2 linked regions of the Prochlorococcus marinus str. MIT 9312 genome follow. The protein of the gene in region 1 binds, or shares a complex with, the protein of each later gene. Links are inferred from orthologs where the notes say so. Each region holds a gene or a part of one and is shown in the gene's direction. Other genes may lie near its edges.

Evidence for each region.
Region 2: the proteins of PMT9312_RS01545 (region 1) and uvrB are in contact, whole or in part, in a crystal structure (PDB 7EGT), measured with the Thermus thermophilus proteins. The link is inferred for Prochlorococcus marinus str. MIT 9312 from one-to-one orthologs. Residues at the interface, in WP_096412145.1 of Thermus thermophilus: His654, Arg656, Phe657, Gln666, Asp668, Glu669, Lys680, Arg681, Leu682, Ser683, Lys685, Tyr686, Ala687; in WP_096411307.1 of Thermus thermophilus: Glu23, Leu25, Arg26, Asp27, Gly28, Glu29, Arg30, Phe31, Arg55, Glu326, Asp327, Phe328, Glu379, Ser382, Gln383, His398, Gly400, Arg401.

The regions. Positions count from the first base shown.
Region 1 is NC_007577.1:290,833-294,247, reverse strand. Bases 97-3,177 are described here. They hold PMT9312_RS01545 (UvrD-helicase domain-containing protein), read left to right. Parts: upstream 97-473; coding sequence 474-2,882; downstream 2,883-3,177. Other genes in these bases: PMT9312_RS01540 (CCA tRNA nucleotidyltransferase), read left to right, coding at 2,888-3,177; PMT9312_RS01550 (hypothetical protein), read left to right, coding at 245-451. Also shown: PMT9312_RS01555 (phycobilisome protein), read right to left, coding at 1-66; more of PMT9312_RS01540, read left to right, coding at 3,178-3,415. UniProt on the Escherichia coli protein: A helicase with DNA-dependent ATPase activity. Unwinds DNA duplexes with 3'-5' polarity. Translocates on single-stranded DNA with 3'-5' polarity. Initiates unwinding more efficiently from a nicked substrate than double-stranded DNA.
Region 2 is NC_007577.1:1,628,774-1,632,029, reverse strand. Bases 264-3,185 are described here. They hold uvrB (excinuclease ABC subunit UvrB), read left to right. Parts: upstream 264-665; coding sequence 666-2,705; downstream 2,706-3,185. Other genes in these bases: PMT9312_RS08975 (aspartate kinase), read right to left, coding at 2,713-3,185; PMT9312_RS08985 (DUF561 domain-containing protein), read left to right, coding at 264-636. Also shown: more of PMT9312_RS08985, read left to right, coding at 1-263; more of PMT9312_RS08975, read right to left, coding at 3,186-3,256. UniProt on the Escherichia coli protein: The UvrABC repair system catalyzes the recognition and processing of DNA lesions. A damage recognition complex composed of 2 UvrA and 2 UvrB subunits scans DNA for abnormalities.

The DNA.
Region 1 (3,415 bases):
TATATTGCTTAAATCATTTAATTTCTTATCAGCGGACAATAGTTGATTTTTCTTTGAAACTGACATTCCTGAAGTAAAAATTTAAAGATCGATCTTAAGATTAATACAAAGCAAGTAAAAACAATACAATTTCAAACTTAACGCAACGCTTCTTAATTAATAACTTCATTCCAAAGTGATAGTTGAAATAATTCAAATAAAAAAATTTTTTCCGCTAATATAAAATTACATTTTCAATAAAGTTTTGGATAAACAAGAATTAAAATTATCAAAGAAAATTATTTCCTCATATAAGAAGAGATTGGAAAAAGAAATTCTAGACAGAAGTATAAAATTAAAGATGCCTCAAAATAAATTTGAAGAAATAATTAATAACAATAATGAACTTATGAACTTAAAAAAAGCGTTAGAAGATCTAGAAACGGAATCTGAATCTCATACTAAAGTCTGATTTTTGAAAAACCCTTCCAAAAGTGCCTCAAACCAACAATTTCCTTTTTAAGTCCCTAAACAAACAACAACTTCAAGCAGTAAAACATGTTTATGGACCACTATTAGTTGTAGCAGGTGCAGGTAGCGGAAAAACTAAGGCTCTTACTCACAGAATTGCAAACCTTATAGAGGGTAACTCTATAGATCCCTATAACATTCTGGCAGTCACTTTCACTAACAAAGCTGCTAAAGAAATGAAAGCAAGATTAGAGGTTCTTCTAGCCCAAGAATTAGCTTTTAATCAATTTGGTCAGCCTTGGACAACTCTCAAAGAAATTGATCAAAATCAATTAAGAACAAACGTTCACCAAGAGAGGCTTCAGAACCTTTGGATCGGTACTTTCCATTCTTTATTTTCAAGACTTCTGAGATACGATATTGAAAAATATACTGATCCAGAAGGCCTAAAATGGACGAGGCAATTTTCAATTTACGATGAAACAGATTCTCAAACATTAGTAAAAGAAATTATCAGTCAAGATATGAATCTTGACCCAAAAAGATATGATCCCAAAAAGATTAAAAGATTAATAAGTAATGCTAAAAATCAATGCTTAACTTCTAATGATCTTTTAGAAAAAGCAGATAATAATTTTGATAAAACAGTTGCAGAAGCCTACAGGAGATATAGAATTTCGCTTTCAAAAAATAATTCTTTAGATTTTGATGATCTTCTACTTTTGCCTGTTTTCTTATTAAGACAAAATGATATGGTCAGAGATTACTGGCACAAAAGATTTAAACATATTTTAGTTGACGAATATCAAGATACAAATAGAACACAATATGAACTTATAAAATTAATTACGGCTGGAAATACTGAACCAAAAAAATTCTTCAATTGGGAAGATCGGTCAATTTTTGTAGTTGGGGATGCTGATCAAAGTATTTATAGTTTCAGAGCAGCTGACTTCAGAATTTTAATTGGTTTTCAAGAAGATTTTAAAACTTCAATCAACGACGATACAAAATCATCTTTAATTAAATTAGAAGAAAATTATAGGTCATCTTCTAATATCCTTGATGCTGCAAACTCACTAATTGAAAACAACTCTGAAAGAATTGACAAAGTTTTAAAGGCTACTAAAGAAAAAGGGGAACTTTTAACGTTACTCAGCTGTGATGATGAAATTTCCGAGGCAGAAGCAATTACCAATAAAATAAAATCACTCAATAACTATAATCAAAACCCAATTTGGAAAAATTTTGCAATTTTATATCGAACCAGGGCTCAGTCAAGAGTATTAGAAGAATCTCTTGTAAGGTGGCGCATTCCTTATACAATTTTTGGAGGATTGCGTTTTTATGATAGAAGAGAAATTAAAGATGCAATAGCATATTTGAAAGTTCTGGTTAATTCTTCAGATAACGTTAGTCTTTTGCGAATCATAAATGTTCCTAGAAGAGGGATTGGTAAGACTACTATTCAAAAACTTAATGAATTATCTAATAGGTTAAATATCCCATTATGGGAGGTTCTTAATGATAAGCAAAGTCTTGAAGAAACAATAGGCCGATCATCAAAAGGAATTAATAAATTTACTGAAGTTATGAATGATCTACTGTGTTACCTAGAAAATTCAGGCCCCGCTCAACTACTACAACTTATATTAGAAAAAAGTGGTTATTTAAGTGACTTGCTCTCTAATGGGACTGAAGAATCTGAAGATAGAAGAAATAACTTACAAGAACTAATTAATGCAGCTACTCAATATGAAGAAGAAACAGAAAGTGGGGATGTAGAGGGATTTCTTTCTACAGCAGCCTTAACAACTGATAATGATACGAAAAAAAATAATCCCAACTCTGTAACTCTCATGACTCTGCATAATAGTAAAGGTTTAGAATTTCAAAATGTTTTTATCACTGGGCTAGAACAAGGTCTCTTCCCTAGCCATAGATCAATAGATACTCCCTCACTTCTTGAAGAGGAAAGAAGATTATGCTATGTAGGTATTACTAGAGCTAAAGAAAGAGTTTTCTTAAGTCATGCTAGAGAAAGAAGATTATGGGGTGGAATGCGTGAAGCAACAATTCCTTCAATATTTCTTTCAGAAATACCTGAAGATTTAATGGATGGCGAATTACCACAAACTGGTGGTGCTTCAATTAGAAGAGATTGGCATCTTGAACGTTTAACTAGAGTTGATCGAAACAATCCAAATGAATTTGTTAACAAACCAATAAATGCAGTAAGGAAATTATATTCAGGTCCCAGTAAAGGGAAAAGCTGGATAGTTGGAGATAAGCTAATTCACTCAAAGTTTGGGAAAGGTGAAATCATACATATTTTTGGGAGTGGGGAAAAAATATCTTTAGCAGTAAAATTTGGTGATAAAGGAAGTAAAATTCTAGATCCCAGATTAGCTCCAATTCGTTATGTAAGTTAAAACTCATGAACGATATCTCTGATTACATCCAAGGAGAATTAATAAAAACTCCATTTAATCTATATAACCTAATTGCTAAATACATAGAATCTAATAACAATACTAAAGTAGCTTTTGTTGGCGGTTATTTAAGAGATTTATTAATTAGTAAATTCCACAAAAAATCGTTTTCTAAACCTGTAGATATTGATCTTGTAATTGAAGGATCCTCTATTTCTCTTGCAAAATTTATAAAAAAAAATATTGTAAATGTCGATTTATGTCTCATCAAGGAATTTAATTTATACAACACTGTAGAAATAAATATTAATGACTATAAAATTGATATTGCTTCTGCAAGAAAAGAAATTTATTCTGCTCCAGGCTTAAATCCCACGGTAAATAAAAGTACTATTGAGGAGGATCTTAAGAGGAGAGATTTCACTATAAATTCAATAGCCTTCGAGGTCTCGACAAGGAAAATCTATGATCTTTATGGAGGAATTTCTGATATAAAAAGTAAAAAGTTGAACTTACTTCACAGTAATAGTATT
Region 2 (3,256 bases), 1.3 Mb from region 1 along the record:
GACTTTGTAGATATTGCTTGTAAACCTGAACTTGTTGATTTAGCACTTGCGAATTCTTCATTACCTGTTTGCGTTAGTTCAGTAGTGCCAAGATTTTTTCTGGAGTCTGTAGAAGCAGGCGCCTCATTAATTGAGATAGGGAATTACGATACTTTTTATGAAAAAGGCATTAATTTTTCAGAAGAAAAAGTCTTAAACATTACAAAAGAGACGAGAGATTTATTGCCTAATGTCCCTTTATCAGTAACTGTTCCTCATACTATGCCTATTGATAAACAAGTCGATCTTGCTATTAAGCTTGTGGAAGAAAGAGTTGATATTATTCAAACGGAAGGTGGCACGAGTTCTAGTCCTTATTCGTCTGGAATTAAGGGCTTTTTCGAAAAGTCAGTACCAACTCTTGCTGCTACCTATGCTATTCATCAAGAATTTAAGAAACAAGCTTTGGAGATACCAATTATGAGTGCCTCTGGATTAAGCCAAGTAACTTGCCCACTAGCAATATCTTGCGGAGCCTCAGCAGTTGGTGTTGGATCTGCAGTTAACAAATTAGATGATTTAATCTCAATGATCGCGGTTGTTAGGGGTTTAAAAGAATCTTTGAAAAATTCAATAATTGGAGAAAAAATTTCTTAAAATATTAATACCCTTCGGCTATTAGCTTGATGAAAAACTATAAGCTTCAAGCTCCTTACGAACCAAATGGAGATCAACCTGAAGCTATAAAAAAATTAGTTAGAGGGGTTAATAGTGGGAAAGAGTTTCAGACCCTTTTAGGAGCTACTGGGACTGGTAAAACATTTACTATTGCGAATGTAATTCAACAAACAGGAAGGCCAGCTCTTGTATTAGCTCATAACAAAACGTTAGCTGCACAACTATGTAATGAATTAAGGGAGTTCTTTCCAAAAAATGCTGTTGAGTACTTTATTTCTTACTACGATTATTATCAACCTGAAGCTTACGTCCCTGTAAGTGATACATACATAGCGAAAACCGCTTCAATTAATGAAGAAATAGATATGCTTAGGCATTCTGCAACACGCTCATTATTTGAGAGAAAAGATGTGATTGTCGTAGCATCCATAAGTTGTATTTATGGTCTTGGTATACCAAGTGAATATTTAAAAGCTGCAGTTAAATTTGAAGTTGGAAAATCTATAAATCTACGTTCTTCTTTAAGGTCGCTCGTTGAAAATCAATATACTAGAAATGATATTGAAATTACTAGAGGTAGATTCAGAATTAAAGGTGATGTTTTAGAAATTGGTCCTGCTTATGAAGATAGATTGATAAGAATTGAATTATTTGGTGATGAAGTCGAGGCTATTAGATATGTTGACCCTACTACTGGAGAGATCCTTGAAAGTTTAGAACAAATAAGCGTTTACCCAGCGAAGCATTTTGTTACTCCAAAAGAAAGACTTGAGAGTGCAATAAGTGCAATTAAAAGTGAATTAAAAACTCAACTCGACAAATTTACATACGAAGGAAAATTATTAGAGGCTCAACGTCTTGAACAACGCACAAAATATGATTTAGAAATGCTAAAAGAGGTTGGTTATTGTAATGGAGTTGAGAATTATGCTCGTCATTTATCAGGAAGGGAGGAAGGTTCACCGCCAGAATGTCTAATAGATTACTTTCCTAAAGATTGGTTGTTGGTAGTCGATGAGAGTCATGTAACATGTCCTCAACTACATGCAATGTACAATGGTGATCAATCTAGAAAAAAAGTTTTAATAGATCATGGTTTTAGATTGCCAAGTGCTGCAGATAATAGACCTTTAAAATGTGAGGAGTTTTGGGAAAAGTCAAAGCAGACATTATTCATAAGTGCAACTCCTGGTCAATGGGAATTAGATCAATGTAATGGTGAATTTGTTGAGCAAGTTATAAGACCAACTGGGGTATTAGACCCAGTAATTGATGTAAGACCTAGTGAGGGCCAAATAGAAGATTTATTATCTGAAATAAGAATTAGAGCTGAAAAAAATCAAAGAGTGCTAGTGACTACACTTACTAAGCGAATGGCTGAAGATCTAACTGATTTTTTATCTGAAAATAAAGTAAGAGTTAGATATTTGCATTCCGAAATCCACTCAATTGAAAGAATTGAAATTATTCAAGACCTCAGAATGGGCGAATATGATGTTTTGGTGGGAGTTAACTTATTAAGAGAGGGATTAGATCTTCCTGAGGTATCGTTAGTCGCCATTTTAGATGCTGATAAAGAAGGTTTTCTGAGAGCAGAAAGATCTTTGATTCAAACAATTGGAAGAGCTGCAAGACATGTTGAAGGTGTTGCCTTGCTTTATGCAGATAATTTCACAGATTCAATGAAACGAGCAATATCTGAAACTGAAAGAAGAAGAACTATTCAAAAAAAACATAACCAGGACAATGGCATTACTCCAAAACCTGCAGGTAAAAAAATAGAAAATTCAATATTATCTTTTCTAGAACTTTCCAGAAAATTAGATGCTGGTGGTTTATCTAAAGATTTAATAAATATAGTTAATAACAAAACGGATGTAATTCTCAATGCCAGCGATAATCAATGTTTGATTGAAGAATTGCCGCACTTGATAGATAAGTTAGAAATGAAAATGAAAGATGCTGCAAAAGAGTTAAATTTTGAAGAAGCAGCAAATTTGAGGGATAGAATTAAAAAATTAAGACAAAAATTAGCAAGAAATAGCTAAAAATAACTTATTTTTCCAATTCGAAATGATTATGAATAGCATTTACTGCTTTGTCACAATCTTTCTCTAAAACAATACATGAAGTTCTAATTTCACTGGTGGCAATCATTTCAATATTGATATTTTGGTTGGCCAGTGCTCTAAATATTTTTCCAGCTGTTCCAACCTTAAATGCCATTCCTGCTCCTACAGTGCTTACTTTGGCTATTGCAGGGCCATCTTCAATATATGAACCGGGTAATTTCTTGGTTAAAGCCTCAAAAACTAATTTAGCTTTTTCTCTATCTTGCTTATTCATGGTAAGACTAATATCCTTAGCTTTTAAAGAGGAAATTCTCTCTGATTGCACGATAGTATCGAAAAGTAAATTATTTTCAGCTAATGCTAAGCATATCGATGCTGCTACACCTGGACGATCAGGCAGTTTTCGAAAACTTACTTGTACTTGGTTTTTATCTAATGCAATTCCTCTTACTTCAGGTTGATCTTGTTTTTCGTAGATTGGATTAACGAATATTTGTGTATCAGATAACTTAAACTTCTCAGCAACA